DNA from 3 places in the Ottowia oryzae genome. Region 1 is predicted to be linked to each of the others. Evidence: predicted binding sites of a transcription regulator. Region 1 holds the regulator's gene; each other region holds the start of a gene.
The links. Region 1 encodes HrcA, which represses chaperone genes, less so after heat shock. Its sites were predicted from a motif close to TTAGCACTCNNNNNNNNNGAGTGCTAA; they were not measured.

Region 1 (7,142 bases):
CTGCGGCAGCGACTGGCCGCTGCGCACATCCATGGCAATGGCCAGCTTGCGGTCATTCCGGTCGGTTTCGAGGGCGAGCAGCGGCTCGAGCAGCTCGGGCGGCAGGTTGTCCACGCAGTAATAGCCCGCGTCTTCCAGGGCGTGCAGCGCAATCGATTTGCCAGAACCCGACATGCCGGTGATGACCACCAGCTCCTTGATGCTGCTCATGCGCGCGACTTTCGGCCGCGCGGCGCGGCGGGGCTGGAGGAACTGGAGGAGGGCGAAGCGGCCGCAGGCGCGGCGTCGGCCGGCGCGTCCAGCATCTCTTGCGCATGCGCCAGCGAGGTTTCAGACAGGCGCTCGCCGCCCAGCATGCGCGCCACTTCGGCGGTGCGGGCTTGCCCGGCGATGGGTGCGACGTGGCTGGTTGTGCCTTTGGCGGCCGATTGTTTGCGCACCAGCAGATGGTGGTCGGCGCACGCGGCCACCTGCGGCAGGTGGGTCACGCACAGCACCTGGCGGTCGCGCCCCAGGCGTTGCAGCAGCCGGCCCACGGTGGTGGCGACGGCACCGCCCACGCCGGAATCGACCTCGTCGAACACCAGCGTGCCGGCGCTGCCCAGCTCGCTGGTGGTGACCGCAATGGCCAGCGCCAGGCGAGACAATTCACCGCCAGATGCTACACGATCGATAGCGCGTGGCGCTGATCCAGCGTGCGCTGAGACCAGAAACTGCACCGATTCCAGGCCGTGCGCCGCAGGCCGCGCCAGGCGATCCAGCGCCACAGCGAACACGCCGCCCTGCATGCCCAGCGTTTGCATTGCCGCCGTCACGGCCGCCGCCAGCCGCGGCGCGGCTTTGGCGCGCAGGCGCGACACGGTTTGCGCTGCCGCTTCATAGGCGGCGCGGGTTTGGGCAACCTGGCTTTCAAGCTGCTGCAAGTCGCCGGACGCCTCCAGCGCGGCCAGTTCCTGCCGCCACGCTTTCAGCAGCGCGGGCAACTCCTCAGGCGGGCGACTGTAGCGCCGCGCCAGGCTGAGCCACAGGCTGACACGCTCGTCCAACGCCGCCAGGTTTTGCGGATCGGCCTCGGCGCGCCGCAGGTAGGCGTGCAGGCTGTGCGCCGCGTCTTGCGCCTGGGCGATGCTGGCTTCAAGCACATCGGCCACGGCTTGAAACTCTGGCTCGATCGCCTGCAGCGCCTGCAACTGGTTCAGCGCGCGGGTCAGGCTGGAAAGGGCTGCACCGTCGTCGTCGCCCTCCAGCGCGCTGGCGGCGGCCTCGGCGCCGTCGATCAATGTTTGCGCGTTCGACAGGCGGGTGTGGCGCTGGTTCAGCTCTTCCCATTCGTCGTCGGCCGGGGCCAGCTTGTCCAGCTCGCCGATCTGCCAAAGAAGGCGTTCGCGCTCGCGCGACAGGTTGGCCTGGTCGCCTTGCGCCTTGGCCAGCGCGCTTTGCGCCTGCTGCCACGCATCCCACGCGGCCTGTGTGGGGCGCAGGTCGGCACCGGCGTAGCCGTCGAGCAGGGCGCGCACGGCGGCGGGGCGCGTCAGGCTTTGCCAGGCGTGCTGGCCGTGGATGTCCACCAGCCACTCGCCCAGCTCGCGCAGCTGGCCCAAGGTGGCGGACGATCCGTTGATCCACGCGCGGCTCTTGCCCGCCGCATCAATCGTGCGGCGCAGCAGCAGCGCTTCGCCGTCGTGGTCAAAACCCTGCTCGACCAGCCACGGCGCGGCGGCGTCGGGCGTGTCGAACTCGGCAGCCAGATCGCACCGCGCCTGGCCTTCGCGCACCCAAAGGGCATCGCCCCGGCCGCCCAGCACGAGCTGCAGCGCGTCAATCAAGATGGATTTGCCTGCGCCGGTCTCGCCGGTCAACGCGGTGAAGCCTGCTTCAAGATCCAGCTCCAGCGCTTCGACGATCACGAAGTCGCGCAGGCTAAGGTGCCGCAATGCCATGGCGTCAGACCCCGCCTTCGTTCCAGTGCAGCTTTTCGCGCAGCGTGTCGAAATAGCTCCAGCCCTTGGGGTGCAGAAAACGCACGCGCGAATCCGAGCGCCGCACCACGATGCGGTCGCCGTGCTGCAGTGAGGTGACGGACTGCATGTCAAAACTGGCGCTGGCGTCTCGGCCCGAGACGATTTCGATGGCGATCTCCACCGGGTCGGCCAGCACGATGGGCCGGTTGGACAGCGTGTGCGGCGCAATCGGCACCAGCGTCCACGCGGGTACCAGCGGGTGCAACAGCGGCCCGCCCGCCGACAGGGCGTAGGCGGTTGATCCGGTGGGCGTGGCCACGATGATGCCGTCGGCGCGGTGGTTGGCGACGAAATGGCCATCCACCTCCACCCGCAACTCCACCATGCTGGCCGCAGCGCCGCGGTTGACCACCACGTCGTTCATGGCAAAGGCCTCAAACACCGATTCGCCTTCGCGAAACAGCGTGCCGTGCATCAGGCTGCGGTGGTCTTCCTCATACGCGCCGTGCAGCATGGGCGGCAATACGTCACGGAATTCACCCAGCGGAATGTCGGTAATGAAGCCCAGGCGCCCCTGGTTGATGCCGATCAGCGGGGTGCCGTGGCGCGCCAGCTGGCGCCCGATGCCCAGCATGGTGCCGTCGCCGCCCACGACCACGGCCAGATCGCATTCGGCGCCGATGGTGGCCACGTCCATGATGGGGTAGCTGTCCAGCCCGGTGCTGCGCGCGGTGCGCTCGGGCAGCACCACTTCACAGCCTTGGCTTTGGAGGAATTCGGCGATCTCGGCGACCACCTCGCGGGTTGATTCCACCGTGGCGCCGGGGGCCGAATCCTGGTATTTGCCGACCAGCGCGACACGGGGAAACTGAAGACTCATTGTCAAATTACATCATAATGAATTTGATGTTGGATGACCGTGCACGCCTGCTGCTGAAGACCCTGATCGAGCGCTACATCGCCGACGGTCAGCCAGTGGGCTCGCGCACGCTCTCAGGCGCGTCGGGGTTGGAGCTTTCGCCCGCCACCATCCGCAACGTGATGGCCGATCTGGAAGATCTGGGTCTGATCGTCAGCCCCCACACCTCGGCGGGGCGCGTGCCCACGCCGCGCGGCTACCGCCTGTTTGTCGACACCATGCTCACCGCGCAACCGGGCCCGCTGGACGCGCCCGCGCTGCCGCCAGACCAGCCACAAAAAGTCATCGCCAGCGCGGCGCAGTTGCTGTCCAACCTGTCCAGCTTTGTCGGCGTGGTCATGACGCAGCGGCGCACCTCGGTGTTCAGGCACATCGAATTTTTGCGGCTGTCGGAGCGGCGGCTGTTGCTCATCATCGTCACGCCCGATGGCGATGTGCAAAACCGCGTGCTGTTCACCGAAACCGACTACACCGGCACCGAGCTGCAGGAAGCGGCCAACTACCTGAACGCCAACTTTTCAGGCATGGCCATCGAACAGGTGCGCGCCCGGCTGCGCCAGGAAGTGGACAGCCTGCGCGGCGAGATCGGCACCTTGATGCACGCCGCCGTGGCCGCCGGGTCTGAAGCGATGACGCAGGCGCAGGATCAGGTGGTCATCTCGGGCGAGCGCAACCTGCTGGCAGTGAGCGACTTCGCCTCTGACATGAACCAGCTGCGCCGCGCTTTCGATCTGTTCGAGCAAAAAGCGCAGCTGATCCGGCTGCTGGATGTGTCCAGCGAGGCCGAAGGTGTGCGTATCTACATCGGCGGCGAAAGCCAGACCGTGCCCGTGGAAGAGCTGTCGGTGGTCAGCGCGCCCTATGAGGTTGACGGCAAGGTGGTGGGCACGCTAGGCGTTGTCGGCCCCACGCGCATGCCTTACGACCGCATGATCCAGATCGTGGACATCACCTCGCGCCTGGTCAGCAATGCGCTCAGCCAGGGCAAGCCACAGGGCAGCGCCTAGAATAGCGCCCGGCTGGGGGCGTTAGCTCAGTTGGTTAGAGCAGAGGACTCATAATCCTTTGGTCGTAGGTTCAAGTCCTACACGCCCTACCACCCCACCCATCCGATCGCTCGCCGCAACTGTTTGCGGCAGTCTCCCTTACGGCAGGCACCCTCTACATATAGATAGACCGGTGCTGCCGCGCGCCCGGGCCTTCACGCAAAGTCCAGCGCCGGGGCGTGGTTCAGGAAGTAATCCAGCGCAGCGTCCCCGTCCAGGCCGGCGAGGGTGGGGATCACTAAGTCCTCACCAGCCACATCCATATCGGCGTACCCCATTTGCCAGGCGCTGAAGCGGCGCTCAGCCAGTTCGATGCTGCCCTGGGTGTGCAATTTGAAGCGCGTGTGACGGGTGTCGCGCGCCAGTGCGGCGGCCAGCTTTTGCACGGCGTCTGGCGGGCCTTCCACGTACTGCACGAAGCACTCGCCATCAAACGCCAATACACCGGTGATGCCCGCGCTCGCATTCAGCGCCCGTGCCTGCTTGACGATGGCGGGCACTGAGGAGGCGTCTGCGTCGTCCGGCAAGCAGCTGGTGTAAAGAAAATAGTCGATCAGCAATTAGGCGCTCCTGTAGAAACGACAGGGTAGTGCACTTGAACGCGCGTCACTATGTCGCGCGACACAGATGAGGGCGGACTAATGCCAGCGCGCCCACGGGCTGACGTGTGAGCGAGCCACGCGACACGACGAATTTGGAACAAAATGGTGGAAGTTGGTGACAATCGCCAATTTGCTGCTATACTCCTTAGCTTCGCGCGGCTGTAGCTCAGTTGGATAGAGTACTTGGCTACGAACCAAGGGGTCGTGGGTTCGAATCCTGCCAGCCGCGCCATCTATCCGACAAAGCCCCGCAAACCATGTTTGCGGGGCTTTTGTTTTTGGGGTCCTTGGATACCCGTCCGTCTTGAAGAAGGATGCGCCAATGTTCACCGGCATCGTCACCGCCATGGGCAAGGTTGCCGAAGTGCAGCCGCTGGGCGCCACGCCCGCGCACGGGCTGCGCCTGCATCTGCAAACGCCCGCGGGTTACCTGGACGACGTGGCGCTGGGCGACAGCATCGCGCTGAACGGCGCCTGCATGACGGCCGTTGAAATCGACGCGCCCGCCGCCCGCTTTGCCATCGACATCTCTGCCGAATCGCTGGCGCGCACGGCCGGGCTGGATCGGCCCGGCCCCGTCAACCTTGAAAAAGCCCTGCGCGCGCACGACCGCCTGGGTGGGCACATCGTGTCGGGCCACGTGGATGGCGTGGGCGTGGTGACGCACTTCGCGCCCGTGGGCGAAAGCTGGGAGCTGCGCATCCGCGCCCCGCGCGAGCTGGGCCGCTACCTGGCGTACAAGGGCTCGATCACGGTCAACGGCGTCAGCCTGACGGTCAACAGCGTGGCCGACCGGGCCGAGGGCTGCGAGTTCAGCATCAACCTGATTCCGCACACCGTGCAGAACACCGCGCTGCATGTGCTGGCGCCTGGCGTGTCGGTCAACCTGGAGATTGACCTGATCGCCCGTTATGTAGAAAGAATGCTCACAGCGCCCGCTGCGCCTGCGCAGGAAGCTATTAAATCCGTAGCTTGATGGCGCCCGTGGCCAGAGCCGTGCCGCACAGCACCACGGCGCCGCAGCCCAGCATCCAGGGCGTGACCGACTCGCCCAGCAGCGTGGCGCCGTAAATCAGGGCGAACACCGGCACCGCGAAGGTGACGGTCAGCGCGCGCGCCGGGCCCAGGTGCTCGATCAGCCTGAAATACAGCACATACGCGACGCTGGTGCACAGCACGCCAAGAATGACCAATGAACCCCAGGCCTTGGCGCTGGGCATGTGTGCGGGCCAGGTTAAAGCGGCGGGCACGGCCAGCCCCAGTGCCGCGCCCATCAGGCTGCCGGTGGCGGTCATCAGCGGTGGCAGGCCGCTCAAAAAGCGCTGGGTGAAGCTGGCCGCTACGGCGTAGCACAGCGTTGCACCCAGACAGGCCAGCACCGCCAGCGCGGCCCAGGTGGCGCTGGCGCCGCCCTTCATGGCGACCTTGTCCCAGGCGAGCAGCGCCACGCCGACAAAGCCCAGCACCAGGCCCACCGAGCGCGATGCGCCCGGCCGGTGCCCCAGCCACGCCCAGGCCACCAGCGCGCCGAACAGCGGCACGGTGGCGTTCAGGATGGCCGACACGCCGGTGGTGATGTGCAGCAGCGCGAACGCGTACAGCGCAAACGGAATGCCCGAATTGAGCAGTCCGCACACGAACACCGGCCGCCAGTGCCGCCGCAGCGACGGCCCCAGGCCGCGCGCCAGCATCAGCGGCAGCAGCGCCAGGGCGGCGATGGCCACGCGCAGCGCGGCGGTGGGCAGGGGGCCAAATTCCACGGCCGCCTGCCGCATGAACAGAAAAGACGCGCCCCACACCGCCGCCAGAAAGATGAATTCGGCGCCTAGCCCGGGCGTCAGAGGCCGGTCGGCGGCGGTGGGGTGAAGCTGGGCGGCGCTGCTCATGGTCAACCGATGAGTATCCACTGCCACCGTTGGCAAACCGCGCGGCCATTGATGAAATCTGTGGTGCGCATTGATGCGGCCAGCGTGGTGCGCCCCTGCCGCCCCTGCTGCGCCTGCAACGCTGATTCAGCATGTTTTTGGCCGCCAGCGCAGGCCGGGCCATCGCCGGCAGCTATCAATTTAGAAGTATTCGGCCTGCCTACAATGGCGGCCATGCAAGTCACACCCGCCATCTTCAAGGCCTACGACATCCGGGGCACCACGCCCACCACTTTGACCGAGCCTCTGGCCGAGGCGCTGGGCCTGGCCTTTGGCACGCAGGCGCTGGCCGCGGGCGAGCGCGCCGTGGCCGTGGGCCGCGACGGGCGCCTGTCCGGCCCTGCGCTCAGCGCTGCGCTGGTGCGCGGGCTGGTGGCGGCGGGCGTGGAGGTGATCGACATCGGCATGGTCACCACGCCCATGCTGTACTTTGCCGCGCACACGCTGTGCCGCAGCGGCATTCAGGTCACGGGCAGCCACAACCCGCGCGACGACAACGGCTTCAAGATGGTGCTGGCGGGCCGCGCCATCTATGGCGACGAGATCCAGGCGCTGCGCCAGATGATCGAGGCCGAAACCTGGCAGCGCCGCCCCGGCGGCAGCGTGCGCCAGCACGATGTGCAGCCCGCCTACGTGGCGCGCATCGTGGGCGATATTCAGTTGGCAAGGCCAATGAAAATCGTGGTTGA
Region 2 (7,142 bases), 1.8 Mb from region 1:
GTGTACAGGGCCAGCGCCGCATCGGTCGAAGCGTTGCTCGGAGCGGCAGCAGCGCTGGCGGCCGCGGCGCCAGCCACGCGCAAGGTACCGGCCATGCCGATCTGGCGGTGCCCCGGCACCGAGCAGTAGTAGGTGAATTCACCCGGCGTCGTGACGGTGAAGCGCACCTTGGCCTTGCCCGTGCCGGCGCTGAACCGGGGTGTTTTCACCTTGAGTTCGTCGATCACGAAGTCGTGCTCGGCGCCCTCGCCGCTGTCCACCTGCACCTCGATGGTGTCGCCCACGCGGGCGTCGATCGTCGGGTTGACCTGCCCCTTGTCGTCGACGTAGACCATCTTGCCGTCGACGATGTTGGTGTGCAGCACCACCTTCTTGACGGCGGCGTTCGCTGCCGGTGCAGGCGCAGGCGCGGCGCTGGCCGTGCCCGCGGGCGCCGCGGCGGCGTGGCCTGTGTGCTGCGCGTGCGCTGGCATCGATGCGCCCAAGGCGAACATCAAGGCGCAAGCGGCGGCAGCCAGGGGCGCGAGGCGGGGGTGTGCGGTTTTCATTCTTTCTCCTGTGGTCGTGTTGGGCCGTTATCGGCACCCAAGAGATAGCGAGCTTCGTGCCCAGAAAAACCTCAATCACATCAACCAGTTAGAAAGATCAGGGTGATAATCACCCCCATCAAACAAGGTACTTGATACCCAATATGGTCAAAATCACCCTGGACCCGCTGCATCTCATGCTGCTGGCCGATCTGGTGTCGGAGCTGCCCGCCGCCGTGCGCATGCAGCGGCTGGTGACCAGCTTGCGCGCGCACTTTCATTGCGGGGCAATGGCGGTGCTGCAACTGGAGGGCGACCACCTGCGGCCCGTGGCGGTCGATGGGCTGAGCCACGAGGCCCTGGGCCGGCGCTTCGCCATCCGTGACCACCCGCGCCTGGCGGCCATCCTGCAGCGCGACGGCGTCACGCGCTTTCACCACGACAGCCTTTTGCCCGACCCGTACGACGGCCTGCTGACCGAGCGCGCCGGGCAACCGCTGGCGGTGCACGACTGCATGGGCCTGTCGCTGAACGTGGAGGGCGCGCGCTGGGGCGTCGTCACGCTGGATGCGCTGCAACCCGGCACCTTCGACGGCGACGCCCAGGCCGAGCTGGCGGCGCTGGGCATTTCGATCGAAGCCGCGGCCCGCATCACCCGGCTGGAAAACCAGCTGCGCGCCCTGAGCAGCAACAGCGGCCACACCGTCATCACGCCCGAGGGCACCTCGCGCGATGAGCCCGAAATCGTCGGCCAGAGCCCGCCGCTGCAGCACCTGCTGCATGAGCTGGACGTGGTGGCCGAATCCGACCTGCCGGTGCTGCTGCTGGGCGAAACCGGCGTCGGCAAGGAACTGTTCGCGCACCGGCTGCACCGCCTGTCGCGCCGCCGCGCGCGGCCGCTGGTGCACGTCAACTGCGCCGCCTTACCCGAGTCGCTGGCCGAAAGCGAGCTGTTCGGCCACGTGCGCGGCGCCTTCTCGGGCGCGGTGGGCGAGCGCGCCGGCCGCTTTGAGGCGGCCGAGGGCGGCACGCTGTTTCTCGACGAGGTGGGCGAGCTGCCGCTGGCCATTCAGGCCAAGCTGCTGCGCACGCTGCAGAACGGCGAAATCCAGCGGCTGGGCGCCGACAAGCCCAAGCGCGTGAACGTGCGCGTCATCGCAGCCACCAACCGCAGCCTGCGCGAGCAGGTGGCGCAAGGCGCCTTTCGCGCCGACCTGTACCACCGGCTGTCGGTCTACCCGATCCCGATTCCGCCGCTGCGCGAACGTGGCAACGACCTGCTGCTGCTGTCCGGGCGCTTCCTGGAGCTGAACCGCTCGCGCCTGGGCCTGCGCAGCCTGCGCCTGTCGGCCGACGCCGAAGAGGCGCTGCGCCGCTACCGCTGGCCGGGCAACGTGCGCGAGCTGGAACACGTGATCAGCCGCGCCGCGCTCAAGGCCGTCAGCCGCGGCGCCGACCGGCGGGCCATCGTCACGCTGGAGCCCGACATGCTCGACCTGGACGACCTGGCCCTGCCCGGCCCGGTGGCTTCTACCGCCACCGCCAACACCGCCGCACAGGGCGGCGCCGCGCTGTCCGTGCCGCCACCGTGGCAGGCGATGGCCGGCGCGCGGCTGAGCGACATCGTGGACGCCAGCCAGCGCGCCGCCATCCGCCAGGCGCTGGACAGCCACGAGCAGAACTGGGCCGCCGCCGCGCGCCAGCTGGGCCTGGACGCCAGCAACCTGCACAAGCTGGCGCGCCGCCTGGGGCTTAAGTCTTCGGCAAGGCCCCAGCCTTGAAATGCCGTCAAATGGCACTATCATTAGCACTCGTCGGATCTGAGTGCTAACAACCCGTTGCACACCGGTTCGTATGGATGTGAGTGCCCGCCCGCGCGGGCGTTCTTTTCTTGTTCAAACTCCAGGAGATTCAATTGAAACTTCGTCCTTTGGCCGATCGCGTGATCGTCAAGCGCACTGACAGCGAAACCAAGACCGCCTCGGGCATCGTCATCCCCGACAACGCCGCCGAAAAGCCCGATCAGGGTGAAGTGCTGGCCGTTGGCCCGGGCAAGAAAAACGACAAGGGCGAGCTCTCGGCCATGAACGTGAAAGTGGGCGACCGCGTGCTGTTTGGCAAATACAGCGGCCAGACCGTCAAGGTCGACGGCGACGAACTGCTGGTGATGAAGGAAGACGACCTGTTCGCCGTGGTCGAGAAGTAAGTTCTCCCCGCTTCCGGTTTACTCATCTTTTAATAGCTGCTCGCGCAGGTTGCACCAGCGCTAGAGCCAGATTTAATCCATATTTTCAGGAGCCATCAAAATGGCAGCAAAAGACGTAGTGTTTGGCGGCGAAGCCCGCGCGCGCATGGTCGAGGGTGTGAACATCCTGGCCAACGCGGTCAAAGTGACCCTGGGCCCCAAAGGCCGCAACGTGGTGCTCGAGCGCTCTTTCGGCGCCCCCACCGTGACCAAGGACGGTGTGTCCGTGGCCAAAGAGATCGAGCTGAAGGACAAGCTGCAGAACATGGGCGCGCAGCTCGTGAAAGAAGTGGCCTCCAAGACCAGCGACAACGCGGGTGACGGCACCACCACCGCCACCGTGCTGGCCCAGGCCATCGTGCGCGAAGGCAGCAAGTACGTGGCCGCCGGCCTGAACCCCATGGACCTGAAGCGCGGTATCGACAAAGCCGTTGCCGCCCTGGTCGAGCAGCTAAAAAAGGCCAGCAAGGCCACCACCACCAGCAAGGAAATCGCTCAGGTTGGCTCCATCTCCGCCAACAGCGATGAGTCCATCGGCAAGATCATTGCCGACGCGATGGACAAAGTGGGCAAGGAAGGCGTGATCACCGTTGAAGACGGCAAGAGCCTGGACAACGAGCTGGACGTCGTCGAAGGCATGCAGTTCGACCGTGGCTACCTGTCGCCCTACTTCATCAACAACCCCGAAAAGCAAGCCGCGCTGCTGGACAACCCGTACGTGCTGCTGTTCGACAAGAAGATCAGCAACATCCGCGAGCTGCTGCCCACGCTGGAAGCCGTGGCCAAGGCCGGCCGCCCGCTGCTGATCATTGCCGAAGAAGTCGAAGGCGAAGCGCTGGCGACCCTGGTGGTCAACACCATCCGCGGCATCCTGAAAGTGGTGGCTGTGAAGGCCCCTGGCTTCGGCGACCGCCGCAAAGCCATGCTGGAAGACATCGCCATCCTGACCGGCGGCAAAGTGATCGCTGAAGAAGTGGGCCTGTCGCTGGAAAAAGTGACGCTGGCCGACCTGGGCCAGGCCAAGACCATCGAAGTGGGCAAGGAAAACACCACCATCATCGACGGCGCCGGCAAGGCTGAAGACATCGAAGCGCGCGTCAAGCAGATCCGCATCCAGATCGAAGAAGCCACCAGCGACTACGACCGCGAGAAGCTGCAAGAGCGCGTGGCCAAGCTGGCCGGCGGCGTGGCCGTCATCAAGGTCGGTGCCGCTACCGAAGTCGAGATGAAAGAGAAGAAAGCCCGCGTTGAAGACGCCCTGCACGCCACGCGCGCTGCGGTGGAAGAAGGCATCGTGGCCGGTGGTGGCGTGGCGCTGCTGCGCGCCAAGCAAGCCGCTGGCGAAATCAAGGGCGACAACGCCGACCAGGACGCCGGCATCAAGCTGATCCTGAAGGCCATCGAAGCGCCCCTGCGCGAGATCGTCTACAACGCCGGCGGCGAGCCTTCGGTGGTGGTCAACAAGGTGCTGGAAGGCAAAGGCAACTTTGGCTTCAACGCTGCCAACGACACCTACGGCGACCTGATCGAGCTGGGCATCCTGGACCCGACGAAAGTCACCCGCACTGCGCTGCAGAACGCCGCTTCCGTGGCTTCGCTGCTGCTGACGACCGAAGCCATGGTCGCCGAAGCACCGAAGGACGAAGCACCTGCTGGCGGCGGCATGCCTGGCGGCATGGGCGGCATGGGTGGCATGGACGGGATGATGTAATTCACCCCGTCAGGCCCCCGGCCTGACCGTTGGCGGCCGCACGGCCGCTGACAAAAACTGAAAGGCCGCTGGAGACAGCGGCCTTTCTTTTGTCCGATCCGCTTCAAGTCAAATCGCCATCCAGCGCAGGCGCCACCGGCGCTGTCAGCTAGTATTTTTGAAGCATCGCCACTGACAAATCGTGCTCGCGCCGCTGGCCGCGCGAAGCGCCAAGCCGCAGCGCTGGCGCGCATGCCATGCTCGCCCGTCGCATCCACCCAATCGCCGCCCACCCCATGCGCCTCTGGTCACTTCACCCCCGTTACCTCGATCCGCAGGGCATGGTCGCACTCTGGCGCGAAACCCTGCTGGCGCAGGCCGTGCTGCGAGAGCAGACGCGCGGCTACCGCAACCACCCGCAGCTGGACCGATTCAAGGCCCACCCCGCTCCGCTGGACGCGATGAGCGCCTACCTGCAAGCCATCCACGCCGAAGCCACCGCGCGCGGCTACCACTTTGACGCCAGCAAGATCCGCCCCGGCGCCCCGGCGGCGCCGATGACCGTCACCGCGGGCCAGATGACCTACGAATGGGCGCACCTGATGGCCAAGCTGCAGACGCGCAACCCCGCCCTGCATGAGCGCTGGCGCGCCACCACCGCGCCCGAAGCGCACCCCTTGCTGACCGTGCACCCCGGCGACCTGGAGCCGTGGGAGCGGCCCTGAGCGCCAGACACAGGCCACATTGCCGCAACATACGCGCGGCACACCAGCGGCCCCGCATTCGAGGGTTGGCCTGAAAACAATCTGGTTACGATTGGCCGCCTCTCGTTGCAACCCTTGTCCGCGCCGTGCCAGATTCTTTGCCCGCCCCTCGCGATGTTCCTTCCCGCGCCCGCCGCCTGGGCCTGATGGCGGGCGCGCTCGGGCTGATCGCGCCGCCGCTGCTGGCCGCGCCGCGCGGGCCCGATCGCACGTCGCAGCGCGCCGCCTACCCGCTGGCGCCGGGGCGGTCGTTCTGGGTGCCCGAGCTGTCGCCCAGCGGCCCGGTGGTCGCCTTCGTCAACCTTTACACACAGCACACGCAGGTGTACCGCAACGGCATCGCGGTCGGCTATTCCAGCGTCAGCACTGGCAAGCCCGGGCACGGCACGCCGTCCGGCTTGTTCACCGTGCTGGAAAAGCGGCGGCACCACCGATCCAACCTGTACAGCAACGCGCCCATGCCGTGGATGATCCGGCTGACCTGGGGCGGCATCGCCTTTCACGGCGGGGCGCTGCCGGGCTACCCAGCGTCGCACGGCTGCATCCGCCTGCCGATGGACTTTGCCGCGCGCCTGTTCAGCGTGCTGGGCCACGGCGACACGGTGGCCGTGCTGCGGCACGCGCCCGGCGCCGGGCTGTCGCCCCTGCCCACGCTGGCGCCCATCGACCCGCAGGGCCAGCCCTTGCTGCAGCCCGGCATGATTGCCGCGCCGACGTACTGGCGTGAAGAGCGTTCGGCCACCGCCAGCGCGGCACCGGCCCAGCGCATGGGCACGGCGGCGGCTGCGTCCGCTTCCACCACGGCGGCCATGGCGCCCCAGGCAAGTGCATCAGCGTCCGCACCCATCGCGCCAGCCTCGGCGATGCCCTTGTCGCTGCTTGCCAGCCTGCCGCAGCGCCGGCTGTTCGTGATGCGCGGCGGGCGCATGCTGGCCTCTGCCGCCTTGCCGGAGGGCGTGTCGGCGTGGTCTGGCGCGACGCCGGTGCTGGTGTGGTCCGCCAAAGGCCAATGGGAGGGCGCGCACGGCACACAGCCCAGCGGCCTGTCAGACGCTCAGGTATGGCAGCAGCTGTTGGGCGGGCAAGCGGCGTGGGCCGAGCGCCTGCGCGCACACCTGGTGCCGGGCAGCACGCTGGCCATCAGCCCGCTGCCCGCGCTGAGCGACGTGCACACGGCCGCTTGGGGGCTGACTGCGTAGGTCGAAGCGACCGTGTGCCGATGGCGCGCAGGTCGCGCGGTCGGTTGGACTACAGGCAGCGCTGAATCCGGCGCCGTGCCGGATAGCCGGGCTGGCGCGGGCAGGCGCCTCAGCCTTGCCGCAACCAGCCCACCAGCGCGGCGGTAGACGCGTCCAGCGCCGCACACGCATCCGCGTCGGGCGACAGCAGCGCATTTTCGATCTCGCCCGCGTGGCGCTTGCCCAGCTCAACCCCCCACTGGTCAAAGCTGTTGATGCCCCACAGCGAGCCCAACGCAAACGTGCGGTGCTCGTACAGCGCCAGCAGCGCGCCGATGCTCTGAGCCGACTGGTCGGGCAGCAGCAGCACCGTGGACGGCCGGTTGCCCGGAAAGTGCCGTTCGGGCGCGTCGCCCGGCTGGCCCATCATCAGCGCGCGCGCCTGCGCCAGTGCGTTGGCCAGCAGCTTGCGGTGGTGCTCCGGCAGGCTGTGCGCGGCGGTGGCCGACAGCACGAATTCCACCGGCACCACGTCGCTGCCCTGGTGCAGCGCCTGAAAGAACGCGTGCTGCCCGTTGCTGCCCGCCTGCCCCCACACCGTGGCGGCGGTGGCAAACGGCACGGTGCGCCCGTGGGCGTCCACGCGCTTGCCGTTGCTTTCCATTTCCAGCTGCTGCAAGTAGGCCGGCAGCGCCCGCAGCCCATGCAGGTAGGGCACCACGCAGCGGCTGGCCAGGT
Region 3 (7,142 bases), 1.9 Mb from region 1:
GTGGGGTTAACCATTAACGCCACAAATGAGGGATAAATTAAATTTAGACCGGATACCAATTCTCATGGATATCTCAAAAAAGCTTGCACGATTGCTTGGTCCATCCATTGCAGTAATAGTTGCAGCCGAACTGCCTTTCATCCAACCTGGACTCTATGAAGGTCAAACCGTCACAGGCGTTTACGTATCCGGAATGATGATGTTTGTAGGTGGTCTTGCAATTGTTCTTTCTCACAATATTTGGACGCGTGACTGGCGCACTTTGAACACGCTGGTTGGTTGGTTCATGTTGCTCTTGGGAGTACTGAGGCTCTTCACAGCCACTTCTTATTCCAAAGCCTTCAACTCCGCTCCACAAGCGATCTTTCTGTATGTTGAACTATTTTTGATTGCTCTAGGTTTGGTTCTGACATACTTTGGCTTTCGTGCAGAGTCAAAAGACACTTAGATGCGGTCTAGCTCAGGTGCTGAATAAAGAAGTCCTACGGATCCTGAGTTTTTTATTGAGCAAGTATTTTCTTCTGGCTTTTTAGGCAATGAAACTCCAAGAAGGGGCGCCCACAACGCGCGCCGCTTTTTACGATGAAGCGAGGCGCGAAAAAGGCCCGCGCGCTTGCCAGTCAAGCGCAAGCAGCTATCAAATCAAGAGTGGATCGTGGGGCGCTGCCCGCGCTCGCCCATCACTCCGCCGAAATCCTCTGCGCCCGAATAATCCCGCCCAGCACCTGCGCATCCCCCTGAATCCGATTCGCCAGCGCCTCGGGCGATGAGCCCACGGGCTGCCAACCCTGCTGGAACAACCGCTGGCGCATCTCCGGCGTGCGCACGATGGCGCTGACGGCGGCGGCGAGCTTTTCGACGTGCGCTTTCGGCATGGTGGCGGGCGCGGCGACGGCGTTCCAGATTTCGAGGTTGTAGCCCTTCACGCCCGCGTCGGCCAAGCTCGGCAGTTCAGGCACCAGCGTGCTGCGGCCGCTGGAGGTGACGCCGATGCCGCGCAGCTTGCCGGCCTTGATTTGCGCGTTGGCCAGCGCCGGCGGCAGCATCGACAACTGCAGGTCGCCCGCCACGATGGCGTTGAAGACCTGCGGGTAGCCGGGGTAGGGCACGTGCACGGGCGCGATGCCGGAGCGGCTTTTGAGCAGTTCCATGCCGATGTGGCCCACGGTGCCGACGCCGGGCGAGCCGTAGCTCCAGCGCTTGCCGGCGGCGCGCGCGGCGTTGAAGAAGGATGGGGCGTCGTCACCCGCGGCGCCGGCCGGCGCCACCAGCACCAGCGGCGCCACGCCGACCAGGCTGACGGGGGCGAAATCCTTCAGCGGGTCGTAGCGCACGGCGGGGTTGATCATCTTGGCGATGGTCAGGTTGCCGTTGATCATCAACCCGATGGTGTGGCCGTCTGTGGCCTTGGCCACGGCGTCGGCGCCGATGTTGCCACCCGCGCCGGCGCGGTTGTCGACGATGACGGGCTGGCCCAGTGCTTTTTCCAGCGGCTCGGCCAGCGCGCGCGCCGTCAGGTCGGGCGAAGACCCGGCCGGAAAGCCCACCACGATGCGCAGCGGTTTGCTGGGCCACGCGTCGGCGGCCTGCGCCAGCGGCGCGGCAGCCAGGCCGAGCAGGCCGGCGGACAAGGCGGAAAGCAGCGCCTGGCGGCGCGATGAGGTGAAGCAGGGCATGGCGAAATCGGGTGCGCCGGGGCGCGTTGCTGCAAAAAGAGGCAAGCCGTTCCGACCGGAGCGGCGCCGTCCGCGATTGTGACGCGCTTGACGCCCTGCGCCCTCAGCGCGCCCCTGCGCCCTCAGCGCGCCCCCGCGCCCTCAGCGTGCCCCGTTCCCGGCCGCGCTGGGCACCCGTGGCTTGCGGAAGATCAGCACATTGCCCGCCATCACCAGCAGCAGGCCGGCGATCGCGGGCGGCGTGAAGCGATAGCCCTCCACCACTGAAGAGATCGACAGCGCCACCAGCGGAAACAGCACCGTGCAGTAGGCCGCCCGCTCCGGCCCCAGGCGCCCCACCAGCATGAGGTAGGCGGTGAAGCCCACCACCGACCCCGCGGTGGCCAGATACAGCCACGCCCCAACGTAGGTGGGTGAAAAATCGAAAGCCGGCGAAACCCCGGCCAACAGGCTGCCCACGGCCAGCACCACCGCGCCCCAGGCCATGCCCCAGGCGTTGGTCAACGCGGGCTTCTCGCCCAGCGACTGCAGGCGGGCCGACAGCAGGTTGCCGCACGAAAAGCACAGCGTGCCGCCCAGCGCCCAGGCCAGGCCCACCGCCGTCTGCGGGCTGGCGCCGTGGCCGGCGATCTCCGGCCAGAACATGGCCGTCAGGCCCAGCAGCCCCACGGCGCCGCCGCCCAACACCGGCGCCGTCAGCGCGCGCCGGAAAACCAGCCGCGCGCCCAGCGCGTTCCACAGCGTGGACGTGGAAAACACCACCGCCACCAGCCCGCTGGGGACGTAGCGGCTGGCGTTCATGAAGCAAATGAAGTTCACGCAGAACAGGCAGATGCCCTGCGCGCCCACCAGCGCCCAGGCGGCGCGCACCGGCACGCGCAACTGGCGCCGGGCGATCAGCCACGCGAAAAGCACCAGCGCCGCCAGCGCAAAACGCCAGACGATCGACCAGACGATGGGCACCGCGCCCAACTGCAGCTTGAGCGCGATCCAGGTGCTGCCCCAGACGAGCACCGTGGTGATGTAGAGAAAAGCGGTCATGGTGCGGCAGTGTCGGCGCGCCGGTGCGCGGCCAGTTGCACGTTTCTGCGGTTTGTTGCGCTGCCCCGGCGGCGCGGCGGCGTGCGGGGGTACATTCGCCAGTTCCACGCCGTCGAACCTGCCCACACCTGCGCACGCGCCCAGCCCAGCGTGCCGCATCGACGAGGTGCTGGCCCGCTCCAACGCGCGCCTGCATCGCCGCGCGGCCCTGGGCGACGGGCTGTCGGTAGCACTGTGGTCCAACCAGCGCGACGCCATGCGCTACCAGCCCACGCACCACACCCTGTCGCTTTATCTGCAGGGCGGCCAGGGCACTTTCCGGGAGGATGCGCCCCAGCAGCGCGGCGCGCCGGGCAAGCTGTGCCTGATGCCCGCCGGCCACGTCGTCGATTGGGTGGTGGGCGAGCAGCAACAGTTCCTGCACCTGTACTTCGCCCCTGAGCGCCTGGGCCCGCTGGCGCTGCGCCTGCTGGAGTGTGAGCCGCGCGAGGTGGCGCTGCCCGAGCTGAACTTTGCCGATGACCCGGCGCTGGCCCGCCTGCTGGCGGCCATGGCGGCGCTGGACTGGGCGACGCCCACCTCGCGCCTGCGCGCCAACGAGTTCGGCCACGCCGCGTTGGCGCAGCTGCTGATGGCGCACAGCCGGCGGGTGCGGGGCGTGCTGATGCGCGGCGGCCTGGCGCCGTCGCTGCGCCGCCGGTTGGCCGACTGGTTGCAGGCGCGACTGGCCGAGCCGGTCACCGTGGGCGAGATGGCGGCGTTCTGCGCCCTGTCAGAACACCACTTCGCGCACGCGTTTCGTATCTCGTTCGGCTGCGCGCCGCATGCGTGGCTGGCCGCGCAGCGCCTGGAACGCGCGGCCGATCTGCTGCGCGGGCCCCATCACCAAGCAGGGCTGGAGGCGGTGGCGGTGGCCAGTGGACACGCCAGCGCCAGCCACCTGGTTCGCCGCTTTCGCGCCGCGCGCGGGGTCACGCCGGGGCAATACCGCGCCGCAAGCCGGGGCTGAGCGCGTTGCCGCCATAAAAAAAACCGCAGCCTGAGCTGCGGTTCTTGAGGGGTGGCGCGGGGCTGGCTCAGGCGTACTCTGCCAGCGCAGCTTTCATCTTCTTCATGGCCGCCACCTCGATCTGGCGGATGCGCTCGGCGCTCACGCCGTATTCGGCCGCCAGTTCATGCAGCGTCATGCCGCCCGAGCCGTCGTCGTTCACATTCAGCCAGCGCTCGGTCACGATGCGGCGGCTGCGCTCATCCAGGCTTTTCAGCGCCGTGGCAATGCCTTCGGTGGCCAGCGCGTCGCGCTGGGCCGATTCGATCATCGCCGTGGGCTCATGGTGCGCGTCCGACAGGTAAGCGATGGGGCCAAAAGCCTGTTCGCCATCGCTGTCTGCGGGCGTCGGGTCCAGCAGCACGTCGCCGCCAGACAGGCGCGTTTCCATCTCGCGCACTTCCTCGGGCTTGACGTTCAACTGCGTCGCCACCACGTCGATCTGCGCATCCGTCAGCACATCGCGGTGGGTGATGTCGGCTTCGGCGTCCTCGGCCTTGAAACCTTGCTTCATGGACCGCAGGTTGAAGAACAGCTTGCGCTGGGCCTTGGTGGTCGCCACCTTCACCAGGCGCCAGTTCTTCAGGATGTATTCGTGAATCTCGGCCTTGATCCAGTGCAGGGCGTAGCTGACCAGGCGCACGCCTTGGTCAGGGTTGAAGCGCTTGACGGCCTTCATCAGGCCGACGTTGCCTTCCTGAATCAGGTCGGCGTGCGGCAGGCCATAGCCCAGGTACTGGCGCGAGGTGGAAACCACCAGGCGCAGGTGCGACAACACCAGTTTGCCGGCGGCTTCCAGGTTGTCGTCATCGCGCAGCTCGCGGGCAAAGCGCTGCTCTTCCTCTTGGGTAAGCATGGGCAGCCGATTGACGGCGGTGATGTACGCATCCAGGTTGCCCAGCGGCGGAACGACGGCCCACGGATTGGCCAGCGCTACAGCGCCAGAGCTGGAGGCGGTATCCATACGGGTCATCTTGGAATGTCCTTTCATATTGCTCAGGTAATCTTAGCACTCTCTTCGATTGAGTGCCAAAGCGAAAGTTCCGTGCCCAGAGGGAGTATTGGCTGACAAAGCTGCTGTGCCGGTCGGTTTGCAGAATCAGGCTGAAAACCATTGAATATCAAAGACTTAACAGTCTGGCCGGCGGCGCCTGCCTTGCAGGAAGTCCACTTGCGCTCTAGGGCATTGCTGCATTCTTGCGGTGTGGCGAGCGCTGGCGTGTAGGCGGTTGCCGCGCTCGCTCGTCGCGCCGTTGCGCGAACGGGGTCACATTGGGCCGGTGCAGAGCTGGACTAGCTGCTTCCGCGCGGGCCAGGCGCGGGCTTGTGGGCCGGGGCCGCGCGTTTCGCCCTGAAGTGCACGGCTGCAGCGGAAGCAATTCGCTATGCAAAATATAGCTGCTAGCGCTGCACTCACCTGCGCTGGAGCCCATTTTCTTCAATAGCGATTGGAGAAGTTGGCGCTGATGCGCTGGCGCAGGTACTCTGCCCCGGTGATCGGTGGGTACTTCTTCCCGGGCCCTTCGATGACAGCGTCTTCATTGGCCTGGCAGAAGAAAGCCAGGCTGTAGCGGGCGCCCTGGTATTCATGCGGCAACGGGTTGCGCACGCGATGGAAGTTGCTGGGCAGTTGGTCGTCGCTCCAGCGGGTGAGCATGTCGCCGATGTTGCAGGTGATCACCCCTTCGGCCGGCTCCACGCTGGTCCATTGGCGGCCCTCAGCTTCCTTGCCCGGCAGCACCTGCAGCCCACCCTGGCCGGGGCGCTGGAAGAGCAGCGTGAGGCAATCGAAGTCGGTGTGCGCGCCTGCCCGCCATAAGCCCAGCTCGTCCTTAAGTGCAGGGTCGACGGCAAAGTAGTGCAGCATGCGCAAGGTGCTCTGGTAGCTGGGCAACTGCGGGTCGTGGGCCCGGGTGAAGAATTCGGGGTCGAAGCCCAGCTTGAAAGCAAAGCACGAGAGCAGGCGCATCCCCACTTCCCAGCACTGGCGCTCAAACGCCAGCGTGGCCGCCTGGAAGCCGGGCAGTTCCGCCTCGCTGGGCCACAGTCCGGCCATGCGCGGGCGGGTGATCTGATAAGACTCTTTCTGGTCGGGGGTGCGGGTAGATGGGCGGATCTGCGCCTTGTGTTCCCACCCAGCGTTGCGCGCCAGGGGCCACTGGGCCTTGGTTTCGGCGGGTAGATCAAAGAACGCCTCGGCACGCTGAAAGGCGGCGCGGATGTCCTCCACGGGAATGCCGTGGTGCGTCACCTGAAAGAAGCCGATATCGACCGAGGCGCTCCAGAGCTGCTCAGCGATTTCCTCCTTGCGGCGAGCGAAGTCCGAAATGTCGATGCGGCGCACTTCGCGAGCGGAGGTTTCGCCGTCCATCGCGCCGCCCATGCGCGATTCTTTTTCCAGCTCACCCAGAACGTCGGGGGCTGCGGAGGGTTCGTAAACAGAGGGTGAGGAGCTTGGCATGGTGATGACCTTACGTGGTGCGGGTGAACCATGGCCCATGGCAGACGGATGGCGCGCGTGACATGAGCCGCTTGAAGGAACCAGGGCCGCAGTGATGGTCTGCCGGCTTTCCTTCCGGAAAGTCGCGGTACGCACTTCGGCCCACTTCAAGAGCAATGACCCGCCAAGCCGGGCACGCTGGGCGCCTGGCTGGGGCTGAACGCTTCTACTCTCAGCTCTCGTCTCAAGCAATTTGCAGACCAGGCTTGGCCGTGCATGTGGCGCTTTGACGCGTGGCCTGCGTACGGCCGTAGCCCCAAGCGAGGGCGCAGGTGCACCGACGTGGGTGGGCGCTGCACCACAACAAGGCCGGTAGCACCGGCATGCCAGGTCAGTTCAGGGGCCCGCCAGGGCATGGCAACGCCGAGCGGGCGTGCAGATCTTTCGGCACGCGACTTGCGTACCGTGCGTATTGAGTAGAAGCGTTCAGCGCCTGCGGCCGACGGTGGCAGGCGCCCGGAAATTGCTCAGTTCGCACCGATTCGCCGGCGGCCATCGTCTGCGCGTCGGGCCTGTTGACTGAACCCGAGCCCTTGCCATGCAACGACGCCACTTTCTCAGCACCTCCCTTGCCTCCACCTGCGCCACGCTGATGGGCACCAGCATCATGGCCCCCGCCGTGCATGCCCAGCCCCTGACACCCCTGAAGTTCACCCTGGACTTTCGTATCACCAGCCAGACTTCGCCCTTTTTCCTCGCGCAGGCCAAGGGCTACTACAAAGATGAGGGGCTACAGGTCGATATCGACGTGGGCTCCGGCTCGGTCGCTTCGATCATGCGCGTGGCCAGCGGCGTGTACGACCTGGGTCTGGGCGACATCAGTTCCCTGGTGGAGTTTCACGCGCAGAACCCTGAAACGCCTGTGCAGGCCATCTAC

Region 2: the regulator HrcA is predicted to act here: its motif matches at 2,332-2,358, upstream of groES (co-chaperone GroES).
Region 3: the regulator HrcA is predicted to act here: its motif matches at 4,772-4,798, upstream of rpoH (RNA polymerase sigma factor RpoH).

What each region holds. Positions count from the first base shown of each region.
Region 1 is NZ_CP027666.1:3,287,726-3,294,867, reverse strand. Features, by position in the region: gene rapZ (RNase adapter RapZ) at 1-210, opposite strand, end outside; gene recN (DNA repair protein RecN) at 207-1,940, opposite strand; gene C6570_RS15035 (NAD kinase) at 1,945-2,841, opposite strand; gene hrcA (heat-inducible transcriptional repressor HrcA) at 2,868-3,887, shown strand; tRNA gene C6570_RS15025 (tRNA-Ile) at 3,903-3,979, shown strand; gene C6570_RS15020 (BLUF domain-containing protein) at 4,082-4,486, opposite strand; tRNA gene C6570_RS15015 (tRNA-Arg) at 4,684-4,760, shown strand; gene C6570_RS15010 (riboflavin synthase) at 4,851-5,504, shown strand; gene C6570_RS15005 (DMT family transporter) at 5,488-6,414, opposite strand; gene C6570_RS15000 (phosphomannomutase/phosphoglucomutase) at 6,628-7,142, shown strand, end outside.
Region 2 is NZ_CP027666.1:1,525,965-1,533,106, reverse strand. Features, by position in the region: gene nirK (copper-containing nitrite reductase) at 1-548, opposite strand, end outside; gene norR (nitric oxide reductase transcriptional regulator NorR) at 692-2,308, shown strand; gene groES (co-chaperone GroES) at 2,443-2,733, shown strand; gene groL (chaperonin GroEL) at 2,834-4,483, shown strand; gene C6570_RS07165 (pyrimidine dimer DNA glycosylase/endonuclease V) at 4,759-5,187, shown strand; gene C6570_RS07160 (L,D-transpeptidase family protein) at 5,313-6,425, shown strand; gene pgi (glucose-6-phosphate isomerase) at 6,535-7,142, opposite strand, start outside.
Region 3 is NZ_CP027666.1:1,367,166-1,374,307, forward strand. Features, by position in the region: gene C6570_RS17980 (hypothetical protein) at 65-448, shown strand; gene C6570_RS06485 (Bug family tripartite tricarboxylate transporter substrate binding protein) at 681-1,676, opposite strand; gene C6570_RS06490 (DMT family transporter) at 1,818-2,717, opposite strand; gene C6570_RS06495 (AraC family transcriptional regulator) at 2,770-3,726, shown strand; gene rpoH (RNA polymerase sigma factor RpoH) at 3,794-4,729, opposite strand; gene C6570_RS06505 (isopenicillin N synthase family dioxygenase) at 5,204-6,226, opposite strand; gene C6570_RS06510 (ABC transporter substrate-binding protein) at 6,804-7,142, shown strand, end outside.